DNA from 4 places in the Staphylococcus arlettae genome. Region 2 is predicted to be linked to each of the others. Evidence: predicted binding sites of a transcription regulator. Region 2 holds the regulator's gene; each other region holds the start of a gene.

Region 1 (5,367 bases), 940 kb from region 2:
CAAACAATTTCAATAATAATATTAACGATGGTATGAGTAAAAGTAAACCTAAAATAAATGAAATGGTTAATGCTATTGCCATATTATCATTTACAACTGCATGATCAAGTTTGACCATTGGGTATAATAAATAAGGTAATTTACTAATACCGTATCCAAAGAAAGCGAATCCCATTTGGAAAATGACTAATATGAATGCCCAACCATGCCATTTTTTTTGTAACGTAAACAGCATAGCGACAGTAAAACAAATTAAACTTAGTAAGAACATCCACCAATAATCAGTAACTGCTGTTACAAAATGCCCTTCATTTTGCACTCTTAATGATAAAAAGACGAAAAGTGATATAGCGAGCATTGGTGGACCCCAGAATAAAAACCAATACCTTAATAACTGATAAGCTTTGCTATCTTTTGCTTTATGTGCATAAAACGTTAAGAAACCAGATGAAATATATAACACTGAGATAACAGCTAAAAATACTACTGACCATGAAAATGGACTTAATAATAACTCTACCCAATCTAAATCAATCTGATTTCCTTTCTGAATCACAAAACCACCTTCTGAAATGGTTAATGCAGTTGCCAATGATGCTGGAATAAACAAGCCAGTTAATCCATATAAAGCTAGCCATTGCAATTTAGAGTCTTGGCCATAGTTTTCAAACGCATAGAAACTACCGCGTATAGTTATTAAAATTAACGCAATAGATGCAGGAATGAGTAAAACCGTACCAAAGTATTTGGCAGAATCTGGGAAGAACCCTACAATGCCTACGAAGAAAAACACAAAGAAGACATTTGTTACTTCCCATACCGGATTTAAATATCGTGAAATCAAATGATTAATTTTTTTATCTTGTTTAGTAATCTTAGCGTGTAAAGCAAAGAAACCTGCACCAAAATCTATAGAGGCAATAATAATATAACAAAATAAGAATAGCCATAAAACGATTATTCCAATATGTGCAAATACCATTATTTCTCACCTCTTTCATTAGCAATAGCTTCAAATTCTTGATACGCGGGCTTCTCTTTAAACATTCTGATTAGTACATATGAAGTCGTTACCAATAAGACAAAGTATAAAATTGCGAATAAAATGGTAACTAAAGTCAGTCCACCCGCTTGAGTTGCCGCTTGTTCAACTTTTAGATAGCCTCTTAAAATCCATGGCTGTCTGCCCATCTCTGTTAAGAACCAACCTGACTCAATCGCTAACATTGCACCAGGTCCTGTTAGTAAAATACCAAAAAGCATCGGTTTAACATGAAGATATTTTCTTAATTTTTTAATACACAACATCGTCACGTAAATACCAGAAACTACAAAACAGAAAACGCCTAAAAAGACCATAATATCAAAGAAGTAATGTACAATTAACGGCGGTGTCACTGATTTTGAAAAATCATTTAAGCCTTTTACTTCAGTATCAAAACTGTTATCGGCTAAAAAGCTTAAAATACCAGGCACTTTAATAGCCCCTGACACTTCTTGAGTCTCTTCATCCAGAGTACCAAATAAGACTAAATCTGCATTGGATTCCGAATCAAAATGCCATTCATAAGCTGCTAATTTTTCAGGTTGCTCTTGATGTAAGAATTTAGCAGATAAATCACCAGCTAACATAGATCCTAAAGTAAATACTAACCCTAACACCATAGTTAATTTTAATGCTTTAACATGATATGTTGTATCTTTTTTAAATTTATTTTTTAATATTTTGTAAGCTGCTATAGCTGCTAAAATGAACGCCATAGTCATTAGTGCTGTAGCTACAACATGAAAAGAACGTACTAAAAATGACGGGTTGAACATAGCTGCTAATGGTTCAACATTGACCATTTTCCCGTCTTTCATATCGAATCCTGCCGGTGTATTCATAAATGAGTTTACTGACGTTATAAATAACGCAGAGAATGAACCACCAATAATAACAGGAATACTTAAAAGAAAATGTAGCCATCTATTTTTAAATCTTTTCCAAGTGTATAAATATATACTAAGAAATATTGCTTCAAAAAAGAATGCGAACGTTTCTAAAAAGAGCGGTAATGCAATAACATGGCCACCTATTTGCATAAATGTAGGCCATAACAATGATAATTGTAATCCTATAATTGTACCTGTCACAACACCAACTGCTACGGTAATTGTATATCCTTTTGACCACCGTTTAGCTAATGTCATGTAATGAGGATCCTTATTTTTAATTCCTAAAAATTCTGCTATTGCAAACATAAGTGGCATACCTACGCCAATAGTTGCAAATATTATGTGTACTGCTAGAGTCATACCAGTCAGAAATCTAGCTAATTCTACTGAATCCATAACATCACCTTTTAATTATATTTGTGAGTAAAATCACAACGTCTATTTATTATATCGCGCGTGCTAAAAAGATGAAATATTTTAGAATGAAAATAATAGTGACAAATTAATGACTTGTCACAGACCATTCACAAAGTTGAATTTTTCTAGTATCATCTATATATTATGAACTAAATACTTGTGGAAAGGATGTAGAGCTTTGACTGAAATTATAATTTATACACAACATGAATGTCCACCATGTACGTTTATTAAAAATTATTTATCCGAGCATAACATTAGTTATATCGAAAAAAATATCAATCAAAATAGTCAATATAAACATGAAATGATGGATTATGATGCGTTCGCAACTCCTTTTATTTTATTAGACAATGAACCAATGTATCAAATCGACATGGATAAAATAAATAATACATTATCTCTAAATTCTTAAAAATACAAAAAAAGTTTATTAAGCGATAATCGCTTAATAAACTTTTTTGTTATTTCGAATATTCACGTACTAATGCTTCAACTTCTTCTGTTGTTGCACAATCAATGGCACGTTCAGCTAATTCGTTCATTTCATTTTTACTTAAACCTTTAATTTGTCTACGTGCTTTTAATACAGAAGACGCACTCATAGAAAATTCATCTAAGCCTAAACCTAATAAAATTGGAATAGCAGTTTCGTCTCCAGCCATTTCACCGCACATACCTGTCCATTTATTCTCTTTATGAGAAGCTTCAATCACTTGTTTTACTAAACGTAAAATAGCAGGATTGTAAGGTTGGTACAAGTATGACACACGTTCAGACATTCTATCTGCTGCCATAGTATATTGTATTAAATCATTTGTTCCAATACTGAAGAAATCAACTTCTTTAGCAAAAACATCTGCTAAAGCTGCTGTTGAAGGAATTTCGACCATGATACCGATTTCAATATCATCTGAAACATCTACACCTTCATTTGTTAAATTCTCTTTCTCTTCTAATAAGATTGCTTTAGCATCACGGAATTCTTGAATTGTAGCAACCATTGGGAACATAATATTTAATTTACCGTAAACAGATGCACGTAGCAAAGCACGCAATTGTGGTCTGAAAATTTCAGGTTGATCTAAACATAATCTGATAGCACGATAGCCTAAGAATGGATTCATTTCATCAGGTAAATCTAAATATGGTAGTTCTTTATCTCCACCTATATCTAATGTACGTACTACGACACGTTTACCATCCATTGATTGGATAACTTCTTTATATGCTTCAAATTGTTCATCTTCTGTAGGTAACTGATCTCTACCCATGTATAAAAATTCAGTACGATATAAACCAATACCTTCCGCACCATTTTCTATTACACCAGAAAGATCATTTGGCGTTCCAATATTTGCAGCTAATTCTGCATGGACACCATCTACAGTAACCGTTTCTTCATCACGCAATTTTTGTAATTCTTTTTTATCTTCAAAGAAACGTTCACGTTTATTTTCATAAGCGATCACTTCATCACTTGTAGGATCAACAATTACTTCCCCTGTTAAACCGTCTACAATAACCATATCACCTTGGTTTACTTCGTCTGTTATTGTTTTTGAACCAACAACAGCAGGGATTTCTAAAGAACGGCTCATAATTGCTGAATGTGACGTTCTTCCCCCAATATTTGTTACAAATCCTTGTACAAATTCTTTGTTTAACTGCGCTGTATCAGATGGTGTTAAATCATTACCAATAATAACAACGCTTTCATCGATCATACTTGGATTGGGTAATTCTACGCCTAAAAGATTAGCTAGTACACGCTTTCTTACGTCACGAATATCAGCTGCACGCTCTTTCATGTATTCATTATCCATCGAATCAAAGATAGTAATGAACTGATCAGTTACTTCAGTTAAAGCTGTTGGTGCGTTAACTTGTTCATTATTAATTTTTTCTTCTATTGGTTGAATTAACTCTGGATCATCTAATACTAATAAATGTGCATCAAAAATCGCTGCTTTATCAGCACCAAGATTTTGCTCAGCATTATTTCTAATTTTAGTTAATTCGATTTTGGATGTATTGATAGCATTTTGAAACTTTTCGACTTCTGCATTTACATCTGACACTTTATTGTTATCAAATGATAAATCAGGTTCAACTAATAAGTATGCTCTCGCAATAGCTACACCATCTGATGCAGCGATACCTTTAATATAGTTTGGCATATTATTTAGTTAATCCTTCTTTTGATAACACTTCAGTGATTGCTGTAATTGCATCAGTTTCATCGCTACCGTCAGCATAGATAGTGATCTCTGCATCTTTACCTACACCTAAGCTCATAACACCCATAATAGATTTCAAGTTAACTTTTTTACCGTTGTATTCTAATTGAATATCTGAATCAAATTTTGATGCTGTTTGAACAAGCATTGTTGCTGGGCGTGCATGAATCCCCGTTTCGTCAATAATTACATATGAATTTTGTTCCATAATATGATATCTCCTTCGTATAGTTAGAATCGTTAGTTTATTATAAAACCTAACAAAGTTTTATATATTTACATTACCAAATTATATTTATAAATTCAATTCGTTAATCCCTAGATATGATAATATCTAGGGATATTTTAGCCAATTTGTGAAAACGCTGCAATTTTATTTATTTTTTAGACTAAAGATTGGGCAACCTTTTCACATTTTTCAATATGATCGTCACCGATTTTCTTCATTAAATAATAACTTATTGAAGCAGAAATAGCTTGTCCAACTATAGGGAACCATTTTGTTTGTTTCGCTGCAGTTCGTTTAGCAACATCTCTAATCACTACTTTTAATATCGCATTAGACACTTTTTTGCCAACAAATTGACTTCCTTGAATTGCTGCAGTGGTATAAATACGTTCTTTTATATCGTCACCCATCGAATTTACTTGCTTATGATCTAAACCATAAATCTTATTCACATCTTCTATAATATCTTTCATGAGTTTTAAATCTACACTAAACCCTAATCCAGGAATTGGTACCACACTAGCTCCAGAAGATAATAATGAT
Region 2 (5,367 bases):
AAATCTTTACTTGTAAAGTTGAACCAATATTTTAATCCATGTACAGCACCTAATGGAAACCATTGATGAGATAAGTAGTACATCCCATTAAAGTAAATTAAACCATTGGGATCATTCAATAAACCTGTTTGGGGTTGAATATGGAATATTTGTCTATATTTAGAAGCACTGACTTGCTCTTGTAATTGATGTAATTCTTCATGTGAAACATCTTCATATCGCTGATAACGGTCTTCTCGACTCCACTCACTCATTGTTAATATTCCTCCTCATCATAATACATATTCATTTTAGCACGTTTACCACCTTTTGTGGTATCGGTTCCATTTAATAACTTTATTTAAAACTAAGTTCTACATCTATAAGAATTTTTTCTTCAACTGATTGTTGTTTTATGAGTTTATCTAATTGAGACATCGCTACTTCACCAGCGGCTTCAAAATGATAAATTACAGTATTAATCACCGGTGATACTAATTGGGTCATTGGATCGCCCCCAAAACCAACTATCATACGCTGATCAAATGATAATTGATGTTCAGTGCAAAATTTATGAACTGCAAGGCCAATAGCATCTGTGGCGCCAATAATAACATCGTAAGAATGATCTTTATGTAATTCAGATTGCACGTCAATCATGGCTTCATTAAAATTAAATGATGTCGTTGTAACATCAGGCGTTACATGGTATTGCTTCAAACCATCAATTAATCCACTTTTTCTTTTTATTCCCACAGCAGTATCGTGTTCAGTAACACTAAAATACTTAATGTGACGATAACCTCGTTGACCAATTAAATCACCAACAAGATATCCTGCATGGTAATCATCGTGTACAATGCAATGGAATGATTCAAAATGTTGGCCTACAATAACGACAGGGACATTAATTTTATTAATGACCTCTAAATGTTTATCGGTTAAATCAGTAGCCATAAAGATAATGCCATCAACCTTACTGCGATAAAATGTTTCTAATGCATCGATTTCTAATGCTGGATCTAAATTAGTATAATTAAGTAATAATCTATAATTCAAACTATCACATAAATTTTTCACACCTTTAATGGTCTCATCTACTGCATATGAATTCATTCTCGGTATAATAGCACCTATCATGTTTGTTTTATGTGCTCTTAAACTTTGAGCAAATTGATTGGGTTGATAATCATATTGTCGAATAATAGCATCTAATTTCTCTTTAGTTTTTCTACTCACAGAACCATTGTTTAAATATCTAGATACTGTACTTTTAGATACACCTGCAATTTTTGCAATATCTGCTATGTTCTTCATATTTACTCACTTTCATTTATGTACTGTATTTGCACTTTAAACTATATTTTATCATATTGTAATCGCTTAAAATATAAAAATACATCGATTTATAAATAGAACAGAACCTTTAAAGTATTTATGTAGACTCTCTTCAACTTCATTACCTTGGAGAACTATTTTAAATATAATTGCTTCAAGCTAGCAATGCACTAATGCCAATAAAAAGAGAGTGGGACAGAAATTTGATTTTGAAAAAAATGATTTCGTCATCCCACCCTGGCAAGGATGACTAGCATTGAAACAAGCTTGGTTTGAAGCGCATTTTCAATGCAGTCAGCTACTGCCAATATGAAAAGAGACTAGGACGAATCAATTTTGTCCTAGTCTCTTATATTATTATGCTTTTTGAACTGTAATTGTCCAAGAAGCATCATCTAATTGTTCATAGTTTGTTACTGGATAACCTTGTTCAGCAGCCCAGTTTGGCAATGCTTCTGTTGCTTGTGTACAATCAAAATCAATTTTCAATTCATCACCAGTTGTTAATGTTTCCATTTTCTTTTGAGCTTCAATTAATGGAAATGGACAAACCATTCCTACTGTTCCAAGTTCATGTACCATAAAACAATCCTCCTTAATAATTATGTTGTTTGAGTTTGAGTCGTTACTTGAGCATTACTTTGTGTTGTTGCTCGCTGTGCTTTTTTCATTGGTCTGATAAAGATGAAATAACTCATAAACCATGCACCTAAAATCATAGAAGCTAGTGCTATCCAGCCCTTCCATGACATAGTCGCAGTTTCTACTAAGCCATTCCCTATTGAACAGCCACCGGCTACTGACGCACCAAATCCCATACAAGCGCCCCCAATGACACTATTTCTAATGGTTTTTTTATCTGGTAGTCTCCATTTAAACTCTCTTGAACCTTTAGCTGCGATATACGAACCAAAGAAAATACCTAATACTAGGAACACTCCCCAGTCTAACAGGTTTACATCACCAGTCATAAAAAATTGCACAATGTTAGCTGATGGTGTTGTTATACCTAAACCATACATACGTCCTGTAGATTCACTGACAGGCCATGCTAGCAATGCAATCAATCCGACAACAATTGCTGCAATAAATGGATGGTATTTCTTTTCAAATAGATAGTAACGTACACCTGTAAATTTTTGTTTTAATTTTGGTACTGCTACTTTTGATTTAGGTTTACGCAATGTTTTCACTACAAAAAAGATAGTAATTGCAACTAATAAAACTACCCAAACCCAAGTTGGAATACCTGTTGTTTGAGACATACTTGTACTAACCGTAGTTGGTTTGTTAATGCCATTCATTACAGGTAATAACAAACCAAATTTAGTTACTGCTGCCGTTACAGCGTATAATGCTAAGGCAATCCAACTGCCTATCAATCCTTCACCTGCACGATACCAAGTACCTGTAGCACAGCCACCTGACAATACCATGCCAATTCCAAATATAAATGAACCAATAATTGTTCCTATAATTGGATAACTTGATTCAGGTATTTGGACTACTCCTGTAGATGTCAAAATAAGTAGCCCAATACTTTGTATTGAAATAGCAATTAGTAATGCATAAAACATCTTATTACTTTTTTGTATATACATATCTCTAAAGCCACCGGCTAGACAAAAGCGTGTTCTTTGCATTACAAATCCTAATAATGCTCCTACTATTAGTCCACTAACAATTAACCAAATCACTTTATCTCCTCTTTTCCGATTAAGTCAATAAGATTAATAATATAAAATTTCACTATAAATTTCAATAGTTTGCGCAAATTGTAATAATTTTGTAACTCTAAAATATAAAGGGAGTGGGACAGAAATCTGATTTTGAAAAAAATGATTTCGTCGTCCCACCCCGGCAAGGATGACTAGCGTTGAAAAAAGCTCGGTTTGAAGCGCATTTTCAATGCAGTCAGCTACTGCCCATATGAAAAAGGTTTCGACTAAAACATGGAGTGGGACAGAAATCCGATTTTGAAAAAATGATTTCGTCGTCCCACCCTGGCAAGGATGACTAGCGTTGAAAAAAGCTTGATTTAAAGCGCATTTTCAATGCAGTCAGCTACTACCAAAATGAAAAGAGACTAGGACAATCAATATTGTCCCAGTCTCTTAAAACAGTTATTTATTACCATAATTTTTCATAAAGAATAGTAATGATTGTAGTTCAATACCTAAATCAATATGATGAACTTGCACATCATTCGGAGTGCTAACGCGATTTGGCGTGAAGTTTAAAATACCTTTAACACCTGCTTCTACAAGTTGATCAGCGACTCGTTGGGCTACTGTTTCAGGTGTCGTTAAAATCACTACATCGATAGCTTCATTTTGTAATGTCTCTTGCATCTCATCAAAATGTTTAACAACAATATTACCTACTTGTTGACCCACTATTTCATCACGAATATCAAAAGCTTCTGTAATGGTCATTTCATCATGTATAGAAAAATTATACGTCAATAACGCTTTACCTAAATTACCTACACCTACAATGGCAATTTTAATTTCATTATTTTTACTTATCTCATTTTTAAAGAAATGCAACAGGCTGTCTATATTATAACCATATCCTTTTTTACCCAATTCTCCAAAATACGAAAAGTCTCTACGAATCGTCGCTGAATCGATATTTAATCCTTCGCTAATTGTTTTAGAGTTCACCCTGTCTATACCTTTTGACTTTAATGTATTAACAAATCTATAGTATAACGGTAAACGTTTTAACGTCGCTCGAGGAATTCTATCGCTATGATTAGCCAAAACCTTGTCCCCCTAATAATACTTGGATTATATCCTTAATTTTGTATGTACAATTACTACAATATTATACATGATAAATATTTAAAAATAAACAATCCTTGTTTTCTCAATAGCCGTTATACGGTAGAATATAAAGTATTAGAGAGGTGCGAATCAAATGATATTATTACAATTAAACAATGTGTCAAAATCATTCGATGGAAAAGATATTTTCAATGATGTAAATTTCGCAGTAAAAACAGGTGAACGTATTGGTATTGTTGGACGAAATGGTGCGGGAAAATCTACATTAATGAAAATAATTGCTGGTGTTGATGGTTATGATTCTGGACATATTTCCAAAATCAAAAATTTAAAACTAGGCTATTTGACACAACAAATGACACTAGACACAAATGAGACAGTTTTTGAGGAAATGTCAAAACCATTTAAACAGGTAATGGAAATTGAACAACAAATGCAACAAGAAACGCATTGGTTGGCACAACATGCAACTGAATATGAGAGTGATGACTATAAAGCACATATTGAAAAATATGAAAATTTATCAAATAGATTTGAACAATTAGAAGGTTATCAATATGAAAGTAAAATCAAAACAGTGCTACATGGTTTACATTTTACTGATGAGGATTTTAATCGTCCTATCAATGATTTTAGTGGTGGTCAAAAAACACGTCTTTCTTTAGCTCAAATGCTTCTTGAAGATCCTGATTTATTATTACTTGATGAGCCTACTAACCATCTAGATATGGAAACAACACAATGGCTAGAAAGTTATTTGAATTATTTTAAAGGCGCCATCATTATAATTAGTCATGATCGTTACTTTTTAGATAAAATCGTAACACAAATATACGATGTAGCGTTAGGCGACGTGCAACATTACGTCGGAAATTATGGTCAATTTATCACTCAACGTGATAAATATTATGAAAAACGCATGCAAGAGTATGAAAATCAACAAGCTGAAATTAAAAAGCTCGAAACTTTTGTAGATAAAAATATTGCTCGTGCCTCTACTTCAGGAATGGCCAAAAGTCGTCGTAAAATGTTAGAAAAAATCGAACGTATTGATAAACCCTTACTTGATGCACGTAGTGCTAACATTCAATTTGATTTTGACCGTAATACAGGCAATGATGTTTTCCATATTAAGCATTTAACCATTGGCTATGAACAACCCATTACGCAACCTATTGATTTGGAAGTAACTAAAGGAGACCATGTAGCAATTATTGGTCCTAATGGTATCGGTAAATCAACATTAATTAAAACGATTGCC
Region 3 (5,367 bases), 300 kb from region 2:
ATATTAAATCACTAGGGGAACGTGTATTTCTTGATTCCGGTACATTAACACCTTTACTGAAAAAATTAGAAAAAAAAGGTTATGTCGACCGTATTCGTGAAACAAACGATGAAAGAAATTTACAAATTTCACTGACAGAGAAAGGCAAATCTATCCAAGAACCACTTTCAAAAATTTCCATGCAAGTATTTGGTGAGTTCGATATGGATTTAGATGAAGCAATCGAGCTAAAATCAACGCTTCAAAATTTCGTAAATAAGAACTTCTCAAAAGATCTGTAAATTCCATTAGTTGAGGTATCTAGAGTAAGTCTATGCAGAATTAGCCTTAAACTTTGCCTTTTGCTTGCCTCTTTACCTCTCCTTAGCGCATATGTACTAATATGTGTCTTTGCTTTCTTTTTCCACTTTTACCTTTTACAATATAGCTAGATGATACTTTAACTATTGCAACATATTATCCATTTTAATAAAGGGAGCGATATTGTATGGCATTTGAAAAAAAACCATTTAATAATGCTTTATTTGACGTTGATCCAGGTGAATTTTTTAAGGATTTTGGACGCCAAATATTTGAACAAACGCCACTAAAACGTGATATAAAGACTGACATAATTGAATTTGAAGATAAATACACTGTAGTAGCCGAATTACCAGGTTTCACTAAAGAAAGTATAACCTTACAATATGAGAACCAAGTACTTACTATTGCTGCTGATCAAGTAATTGTTAATGAGGCTGACAAAGGTACTGTTATTCATAAAGAACGTAATACACACAATTTACGTCGTCAATTCTCATTTGAACATATTGATAAAACTAAAATTGCAGCGACTTTTACTAACGGTTTACTATATGTAACATTACCGAAAAAAGTAGACACCGTTGATGATGCATCAACAATTGAAATTAACTAAATTAAACTAATAAAGGCTAATGTAATCGCATAATTACATTAGCCTTTATTATATACGTATCACAGTATAGTTAGTTAAAACGGTGGATGCCCTAAAACTGATTCATCAAAGCGTTCTGGTATTAACACTTTGCGCATAATTACGCCTAAATCACCGTCATCACTTTCATGTTCTGCATACACTTCATACCCTCGTTTTTTGTAAATATCCAATAACCATGGATGTTTGCGTGCAGAAGTCCCTAAAGTAACTGCAGGTGCTTTTAAAGTATCACGTAAATACGTCTCTTCCACATAGGTCAATAGTTTACTACCAATGCCTTGTCCATCATAACTAGGTTTCGTGGCAAACCACCATACAAATGGATACATAGAAATACGACTTTGTCCTTCCCATGGGTAACGCACTGTTATTGTAGAAATAATTTCACTATCATTTTCCAATACGAAAGTAGTACTATTAGTTAAATTTTTCTTAACTAATGCTAAATCAGCATTAACAGATGGCCAATCTATGCCTAATTCTCGTAATGGTGTAAATGCTTCATACATTAATTTTTGCAATGCTTCAGCATCAGCTTCTACTGCTATTCTAATATTATATTCAGACACAATAATACTCCTCCTTGTTCTCATTACTTAGCTGTAATATTCAAATCACCTGCATAAATAGTACATGCTCAACAAGAGTAGTACAATTAAAATGACTTGAGCAAGTCACAGCCCAAGTCATTTATAGTTATTTTATTTTTCTTTTGTGTCCATACTATTTCTATCACCATTTAAGTACGCATAAACAAGACCGACAAAAATACCCCCACCAATATAGTTACCAATAAATGCATAGAATAAATTTTTAAGTACATCTAACCAACTCAATGCTTCTAAATTATAAAACACCATACCTGCATATAAACCAGCATTAAACACTACATGTTCATATCCCATGAACACAAATACAATTACGCCACAAGCAATAAAAAATGTTTTAGAAAGCCCATCCTTAAATTGTATCGATACATAGATACCTATGTTGATAAAGAAATTACAAAAAATAGCTTTTACTAATATTTCATACCAGGATGAGTCAACTGTTTTAAGTTGTACCATATCTGACAATGCTGTTATCATTTCAGGCGTCATTATTTGAGTGAATTTCATTAAACCAAATAAAATAAAACCACCCACAATATTAAAAGCAAAACACACCATAGCAATTACAACTATTTTGTTTAATGTTATTACTTTGTAATACCATCCAATAGTTAAGTACATAAAATTACTAGTTAACAACTCTGAGTGCGTTAGTACAATTAACACTAAAGCTAAACTAAAGGATATTGCACCTACTAAGCCTATTAATCCATCATTTGTTCCAGCAAATAACGTTTTCATAGCAAACATAAACACAGTAACTATAGCTAATAAAAAACCTGACATAATAGCTTTCAATATGTATCGTCCAGGTGTACGTTCGATCATTACTTGCTTCATTTGTACTTGATTTACTGCGTTTTCGACTGTAGCTTTTGACATAAACGTATCTTCCACAGACTTTGTATTTTTAATCATAGTAAATCCCCTTTAAAATTAATATTTTTTTAAAATTCAATTACATCATACTAAAATGTTCGCTTATATGATAGAGGTGAATTTCGACACAAAGTATTAAAGATATTGAATTTACCTACTAAAGAGCGTAAACTTTACTTGTATCTAAAAATAACACAAGGAATATAAAGAAAGGGGCCTACACGATGAACACACAGTTTTCCGTAGCCATTCATATTTTAGTACTACTTGCAGCTGAAAAAGAACCTAGTTCTAGTCAGTATATCGCTTCAAGTGTTAACAGTAATGCTACGCTAGTGAGAAAAATTTGTCGCTATTTAAAAGATGGTCACTTTATAAAAAGTAGTCAAGGTGTGGCTGGCTATAGTTTAAATACCCCTGCCTCTGAAATTAATTTAGGCGCTGTCTATCAATATATATTCAACGCTGAGACACACTTTGCAAAAATTCATCAAGATACCAATCCTAACTGCCCAATAGGACATAATATTACGCACGTATTAGATGATATTTATCAAGAAGTAGATCAAGCTATCATTGATAAATTAAGTAACTACACTATTGCAAACATCCATCATCGAATAAGCAATTAAAACAACTTTTTATTTGTTATTCAAAGGTCCTTATTATTGAATAACAAAATATAACTTGTACCGATTTTGTAACTTGCTGACGCCCAGGCGAATAGTATGAGTGAGAGACTACAGGCTCGAACCATACCCCAGGAAAGCATGCACGGTCAAAATCGAGTATTTTAAATGCAGTCAGCTACTGCCAATTAGAAAAGAGGCTAGGACGAATCAATATTGTCCCAGCCTCTCCCTTATTTTAAGCATAGAGCTTTATGTTCCAAACTTTATTTTAATGCTGGAATGTAGAATAGCGCATTTTCATAATGATAAACCAGTTGTGAATAATCAAATGGCACTCCTGTAGTCGTATAAAATAATTGCTCATATCGTAAGCATGGTTCTCCAGCTTGTAATGATAGTTTTGGCGCTTCATTCTCTGTTAATTTATCTACTTTAAAATAAATATCTGAAAAGCCAATTTTCACTTTTAAGTGCTGCTCTAAATATTCAAATATAGAAGACTCTGCTATCCCTTCATTTAAATACAACACTACACTTTTGTTAAAATAAGATAACTCAGTACAAAACGTTTTATTATCTACATAAATAACTCTCTCAACTTTATAAATTGGTTCATCAGCCTCTAATTTCAACTGCTTTTGTACATGTTTACTAGGCGTTACCTCAGCTACTTCTTTCACTTCATAAGTCAATTGACGTCCAACTATTTCATCATGAAATCCACTAGCTGAAAATAAATTAACATAGCCATCTTTCTTTTTGTTTCTCACATATATTCCGCTACCCCTAGTTTGAAATATAATACCCTTTTTTTCCAAATTCTCTAAAGCTTTTATCACAGTGCTCTTACTCACACCATATATCTCTTTGAATTTTTCAACGTTAGGTAATTTATCTCCCGCTTCATAATGTTCTTTTTCTATATATTCATTTATTTCTTGAGCAATCATTTCGTATTTCAGCATACCTAGTCCTCACTTATATTATTATAATCTAATTTTAGCATGATATAACATAACATAACAGACAATCTAAATACACCCCTCTTTACAAATTGTACCGACACAAATATAATAGGCTTATGTTATTTGAAAACGCTTTACTAAAAGAGAGGGGTAGTTTATGTGTCAGCTAAAAATGAAACATTAGCACAAAATATTTTAGAAGCTGTAGGTGGAGAAGAAAATATTATCAGTAGCACACACTGTGCAACACGATTACGTTTAGTCTTAAAACGCTCTCAACCTGATGCCAAAAAGAAAGTTGCTAATATCGATGGTGTAGTTACCGTTGTAGAAAACAATGGCCAATTTCAAGTTGTTATTGGCAATAATGTAGGAGATGTCTATAAAGCTTTCGAAAGTTTAATTCACTCCGAAGACACTAATGAGACAACGCAAGCGTCTAACGAACCAAAAGGAAGTATATTAAATAGAGTTATCGCTACTATGTCTGCAGTATTTGCACCATTTATTTACATTTTAGCAGCAGCAGGTATTTTGCAAGGATTACTTATAATAAGCAAAATGATCTACCCTCCAGTAGAACATACAGGTACTTTTGAAGTATTTAACTTTATTTCATGGGCACCTTTCACCTTTTTACCAATTTTTATAGCTATTACAGCGGCTAGACATTTTAATGTAAATTTATATATTGCTGTAGCATGTTCAGCTGCTTTAGTTAGCCCAGATTTAACAGCGATAATAGATAAAATTGGTTCAGGAGATACAGTTAAATTTCTAGGTATACCTTTATCAGAGACGAGTTATACAACATCTGTATTACCACCATTGTTTCTAGTATGGTTATTATCATATGTTGAAAAATTCCTAAATAAATATATTCATGATGTTGTAAAACCTTTATTCACACCATTCTTTAGCATTGTAATTATGGTACCTCTAACATTAATCGTTATCGGCCCTATTACTACATTGATTGCTCAAGGATTAGCTGGTGGCTTTAATACTTTAGTTGATGTTGCGCCATGGTTAGCCGGCACATTAATCGGTGGATTTTGGCAAGTTTTTGTTATTTTCGGGGTACATTGGGGTATCACACCTGTAATTTTATCCAATTTTGAACAATATAAAAGCGATGCCTTTCAAGCTTATCAGACGATTGCAGTTATATCTCAAATTGGTGCAGTTTTAGGAGTATTAATTAAAGTTAAAATTATCGATATCAAGCGTGTTGCTTCATCAGCAGCTATAACTGGTATCTTTGGAATTACAGAACCATCAATGTATGGTGTTAACTTACGCTTTAAAAAGCCCTTTATTAT
Region 4 (5,367 bases), 280 kb from region 2:
ACCTTAGGTCTTTCCATTTTATAACCTAAACCACGCACTGTTTTGATTAACTTTGGTTGTTTAGGGTTCTCTTCTAACTTATCTCTTAAGTGGCTAATATGTACATCTACAATTCTTGAATCTCCAGCAAATTCGTAATTCCAAACAGAATTCAACATATGCTCACGTGTAATTACTCTGCCTTGACGTTCAATTAAATATAAGAGTAATTCAAATTCTTTTGGTGTTAATTCAAGTAATTCATCATTTCGATAAACTTCAAAATATTCTGGTTTTATTCTAATAGACCCAATAATTATGTCATCCTCATCAATACCAGCCGGTTCAGCTTCGGCAATCATTGCAGAACGACGTAAGATTGCTTTCACTCTAGCAACAACTTCTCTAGGTGAAAATGGCTTTGTCATATAATCATCTGCACCGAGCTCTAAACCTAATACACGATCAAATTCATCATCTTTTGCTGTTAACATTAAAATAGGTACTAAATTTTTGTCAGTTCGTATTGATTTACACACTTCAATACCATCTTTTTTAGGTAGCATAACATCTAAGACAATTAAATCTGGATTGGTGTTGCTAACTTTTTCTAATGCTTCTTCTCCATCATATGCTACTTCTACTATGTATCCTGCTTGTTCTAAATTATATTTCAGTAACGTTACGATTGATTGTTCATCATCTACTACAAGTACTTTTTGTGACATAGTGTACCTCCATATTTATGTTTACAATTTAATTATAACTTAAAATTTAATAAAAATAACACACATTATAATATTTTTACACAAATTTTACAAAATATATGATTCGCAATATATATACAATAATCGTGATTTCCATGCAACACTCACAGTATGTGCTTTATTACTATTTTCATAATTCCCTAGAAGTAGTAGCTCAAACAATTCTTAATAATATCTTAACATTATTTTAAATTTTTTAAACTGATATGGTTATTCATCACCTAACTACATAAAGAAAGTCATTAAAAAGCCCAACTAAATAATAACTACTTAGTTGGGCTTGTAAATAAAATTATATTAATCTAAATTACTAATCAATTCATCAGCAAAAGCAGAAGTTGATACTTCTTTAGCTCCGTCCATTAAACGTGCAAAGTCGTATGTTACAACTTTAGATGCAATTGTTTTTTCAATTGAATCTGTAATCTTATCTGCTGCTTCTTGCCATCCTAAATGTTCTAACATTAATACTGCACTTAATAATTCAGATGATGGATTTACTTTATTTAAATCTGCATATTTTGGTGCTGTACCGTGTGTTGCTTCGAAAATAGCATGTCCAGTTTCATAGTTAATGTTTGCACCAGGTGCAATACCAATTCCGCCTACTTGTGCAGCTAATGCATCTGATACATAATCACCATTAAGGTTCATTGTAGCTACTACGTCATGATCTGCAGGACGTGTAAGGATTTGTTGTAAGAAAATATCAGCAATTGAATCTTTAATAATAATCTTACCAGCTTTTTCAGCTTCTTCTTGAGCAGCATTTGCTTTATCTTTACCTTCATCTTCAACGATTTGGTCATATTGTTGCCAAGTAAATACTTTATCAGCAAATTCATTATGTGCAACATCATAACCCCATTGTTTGAAAGCACCTTCTGTAAATTTCATAATATTACCTTTATGAACTAAAGTAACTGATTTACGGTTATTGTCTAAAGCATACTGAATAGCAGCTCTAACTAAACGTTCTGTACCTTCTTTTGAAACTGGTTTAACACCAAGACCTGATGTTTCTGGGAAACGAATATTAGTAGCACCCATTTCATTTTGTAAGAAATCTACAAGTTTTTTAACTTCAGGAGTACCTTCTTTAAATTCAATACCAGCATAAATATCTTCAGTATTTTCACGGAAAATAACCATATCTGTATCTTCAGGACGTTTAACAGGTGATGGTACACCTTTAAACCAACGTACTGGACGTAAACAAGTAAATAGATCTAATTCTTGACGTAATGCTACATTAAGAGAGCGAATCCCACCACCAATTGGTGTAGTTAATGGCCCTTTAATAGCAATTAAGTATTCGTTAATAGTATCTAACGTTTCTTTAGGTAACCATTCACCTGTTTCATCATAAGCTTTTTGACCAGCTAATACTTCTTTCCATTCGATTTGTTTTTCGCCATTGTATGCTTTCTCAACGGCTGCATCAATAACACGACTTGCCGCTTTCCAAATGTCTGGTCCAATACCGTCACCTATGATATATGGAATGATTGGTTGGTTAGGTACTGATAACCCGTCGTTATTTTTTACAATTTTGTCTCCTGCCATGTCAAAAAACCTCCAAATTTAGTGTGTATAATTTATTTTTATTATCGTTCTTCTATCGGTAAGTATGTTCTGTTTGTTTCTCCAATATATTGTGCACGTGGACGCATGATTCTATTATCTTGATACTGTTCAAGAATGTGTGCAATCCAGCCTGATGTTCTGCTTACCGCAAATATTGGTGTAAATAAATCATGATCGATATTTAAACTGTGGTACACTGTCGCACTATAAAAATCAACATTAGCAATTAAGTTCTTTTCTTGTTTCATTTTATCGGCGATTTTCACAGAAATATCAAACAATTCACTTTGGCCTATTTCAGAAGTGATTTTTTTACTCATTTCTTTAAGGAATTTCGCTCTTGGGTCGCCATCTTTATATACACGATGACCGAAGCCCATTATTTTTTCTTTGTTTTGAATCTTTTTATCAATATATGAATCAACATCATCCACTGATTTTACTTCAGATAACATACTCATTACACGTTCATTTGCCCCACCGTGTAATGGTCCTTTTAATGATCCTACTGCAGCAACGATACCAGAATACATATCTGATAATGATGATACAGCACATCTTGCTGTAAATGTAGAAGCATTAAATTCATGATCCGCGTGTAAAACTAACGCTTTGTTAAATGCTTCAACTTCGATATCAGTTGGAAGTTCTCCTCTTAACATGTATAGGAAATTGCCCGCATAATTTAAGTCTTCACTTGGTTTTACAGGTTCTTTTCCTTCTCGTACTCTTGCAAAAGCTGTGACTAAAGAAGCAATTTTTGCTTGAATTCGAATCGCACGCTCCATTGTTTGGCTTTCATCTTCATCTTCAGCATGCTCATCAAAATGCGCAATATATGAAACAGAAGTTCTTAAAGCTGTCATAGGATGTACATCATCAGTCGCGTACTCTTGGAAATGATTATACACTCTAGGATTTAATCTCATATATTCAAATAATTTAGATTTTAGTTCACTAAGCTCTTCTTTATTTGGTAACCTATAGTGCCATAATAAGAATACAACTTCTTCAAATTCGGCATGATTAGCTAAATCATCGATGTCATAGCCCGCATATGTTAATTGACTATCAATGATTGAACTTACTTTTGTTTCGGCAGCAAGTACCCCTTCCAAGCCTCTTTGTATGTTTGCCATATTAAAATTCCCCTTTTCTATTTCATTATGAAATGGCTTACAAACATTATTATATCCAATCAAATACAATTTGTGAATACCCATGTTTGTATACTTGAGTAATTTCATAAGAAATTAGTTTTACATACTTACATCTTCAACTTTCCACAAAATAGTAGATTGCTATATCTCCATTTTAATAGTAATTACTGTTTTCTTCAATTTTTATAGGTTTTTAAATAGTTATCATCTTTGATAACAATAAAAAATGATTTACTAAAATGTAATTGCTACATACTTATAAAAACAGTTGTATTATTCGCTTTTGAGTAGCATAATTATAAACACAAATAAACTAAGGGAGTTTAAACTATGGCACAACAACTAAATAGAGAATTAAATAGCCGACATGTCCAACTTATTGCTATCGGGGGAGCGATAGGTACAGGCTTGTTTCTTGGCGCAGGTCAAACCATAGCATTAACCGGTCCATCAATTTTATTGACTTATATTATTATTGGTTTCATGCTTTTCATGTTTATGAGAGGCTTAGGCGAAATTTTAGTTTCAAATACCGGCTTTAAATCTTTTGCTGATGTTACGAATGAATACATAGGACCTTTTGCTGGGTTCGTCACTGGATGGACATATTGGCTATGCTGGATTATTACTGGAATGGCTGAAGTTACTGCAGTTGCTCAATATGTAAGTTTCTGGTTTCCTGAAATACCGAACTGGGTGAGTGCTTTATTCTGTGTCCTTGTGTTAATGGTTTTCAACTTATTAAGCGCTCGTTTATTCGGTGAACTTGAATTTTGGTTTGCCATTATCAAAATTGTGACCATTATTGCATTAATTATTGTTGGTATAGTGATGATTGTTATGGCTTATAAAACAGAATTCGGACATGCATCGCTGACAAACCTTTATAATAACGGGATTTTCCCTAAAGGTATTAGCGGTTTTATGATGTCTTTCCAAATGGCGGTATTCTCATTTGTTGGAATAGAGTTAATTGGTGTGACTGCAGGTGAAACAAAGGATCCAACTAAAACAATACCCAAAGCGATCAACAGTGTTCCATTACGAATTTTAGTCTTTTATGTAGGAGCATTAGCTGTCATCATGTCAATTATTCCTTGGGCGCAAGTTAATCCTGAAGAAAGTCCATTCGTTAGATTATTTGCTATCCTAGGTATTCCTTTCGCAGCGGGTATTATTAATTTTGTTGTCTTAACAGCTGCAGCTTCATCTTGTAATAGTGGAATATTTTCAAATAGTCGTATGTTATTCGGTCTATCTAATCAAGAACAAGCACCACCTATTTTCACTAAGACGAATAAAAACGGTGTTCCACACATCGCAATTATTGTTTCTTCAGCGTTATTACTAATTGCAGCGTTATTGAATTATATTGTTCCAAATGCAACAACAGTATTTACTTATGTAACAACCGTTTCAACCGTACTATTTATTGTTGTATGGGCATTGATTACTATCGCTTATATTAATTATCATCGTCACAACCCAGAACAACATAAAACAGCACAATATAAATTAAAAGGTGGTAAATATATGGGCTATGCAATATTACTGTTCTTTTTCCTTGTATTTTGCCTATTATTTGTCAATGTTGATACTAGAATAGCTGTATTCTTAACACCAATTTGGTTTATCATACTTGCATTAATGTATTTACGTTACAAACGAATGCTAAATCAATCTGCAAAATAAATTATAATTTGTCCCCTATACTTAGATCTTATGTTTGGTCTAAGTATAGGGGGTTTTTGTACAGTCCCTACTTTAATTAATAAGTCTATGTACATGTGCAACAAGACAATTTTCAACATAAATATAATATTTAATAAAAAAACGACTAATCCGCATTTAAACGGATTAGTCGTTTTTCAGTA

The links. Region 2 encodes Rex, which represses fermentation and respiration genes when NADH is low (regulators of the CRP and FNR family bind a similar motif). Its sites were predicted from a motif close to TTGTGAAATATTTCACAA; they were not measured.
Region 1: a site for Rex is predicted at 2,356-2,373, ahead of MUA37_RS09060 (cytochrome ubiquinol oxidase subunit I). Genes of this name have one in related genera too.
Region 3: a site for Rex is predicted at 2,562-2,579, ahead of MUA37_RS02720 (formate/nitrite transporter family protein). Genes of this name have one in related genera too.
Region 4: a site for Rex is predicted at 3,498-3,515, ahead of MUA37_RS05740 (citrate synthase). Genes of this name have one in related genera too.

The regions. Positions count from the first base shown of each region.
Region 1 is NZ_CP094803.1:1,848,814-1,854,180, forward strand. Features, by position in the region: gene MUA37_RS09055 (cytochrome d ubiquinol oxidase subunit II) at 1-982, opposite strand, end outside; gene MUA37_RS09060 (cytochrome ubiquinol oxidase subunit I) at 982-2,334, opposite strand; gene MUA37_RS09065 (glutaredoxin family protein) at 2,534-2,770, shown strand; gene ptsP (phosphoenolpyruvate--protein phosphotransferase) at 2,820-4,535, opposite strand; gene MUA37_RS09075 (phosphocarrier protein HPr) at 4,537-4,803, opposite strand; gene MUA37_RS09080 (hypothetical protein) at 4,980-5,367, opposite strand, start outside.
Region 2 is NZ_CP094803.1:905,508-910,874, reverse strand. Features, by position in the region: gene MUA37_RS04325 (sucrose-6-phosphate hydrolase) at 1-254, opposite strand, end outside; gene MUA37_RS04320 (LacI family DNA-binding transcriptional regulator) at 337-1,296, opposite strand; gene MUA37_RS04315 (sulfurtransferase TusA family protein) at 1,675-1,899, opposite strand; gene MUA37_RS04310 (YeeE/YedE family protein) at 1,920-3,014, opposite strand; gene MUA37_RS04305 (redox-sensing transcriptional repressor Rex) at 3,441-4,082, opposite strand; gene MUA37_RS04300 (ABC-F family ATP-binding cassette domain-containing protein) at 4,240-5,367, shown strand, end outside.
Region 3 is NZ_CP094803.1:601,140-606,506, reverse strand. Features, by position in the region: gene MUA37_RS02735 (MarR family winged helix-turn-helix transcriptional regulator) at 1-281, shown strand, start outside; gene MUA37_RS02730 (Hsp20 family protein) at 488-916, shown strand; gene MUA37_RS02725 (GNAT family N-acetyltransferase) at 991-1,527, opposite strand; gene MUA37_RS02720 (formate/nitrite transporter family protein) at 1,660-2,487, opposite strand; gene MUA37_RS02715 (Rrf2 family transcriptional regulator) at 2,673-3,080, shown strand; gene MUA37_RS02710 (GntR family transcriptional regulator) at 3,344-4,045, opposite strand; gene MUA37_RS02705 (beta-glucoside-specific PTS transporter subunit IIABC) at 4,205-5,367, shown strand, end outside.
Region 4 is NZ_CP094803.1:1,183,188-1,188,554, reverse strand. Features, by position in the region: gene MUA37_RS05750 (response regulator transcription factor) at 1-707, opposite strand, end outside; gene icd (NADP-dependent isocitrate dehydrogenase) at 1,044-2,312, opposite strand; gene MUA37_RS05740 (citrate synthase) at 2,354-3,472, opposite strand; gene MUA37_RS05735 (amino acid permease) at 3,824-5,185, shown strand.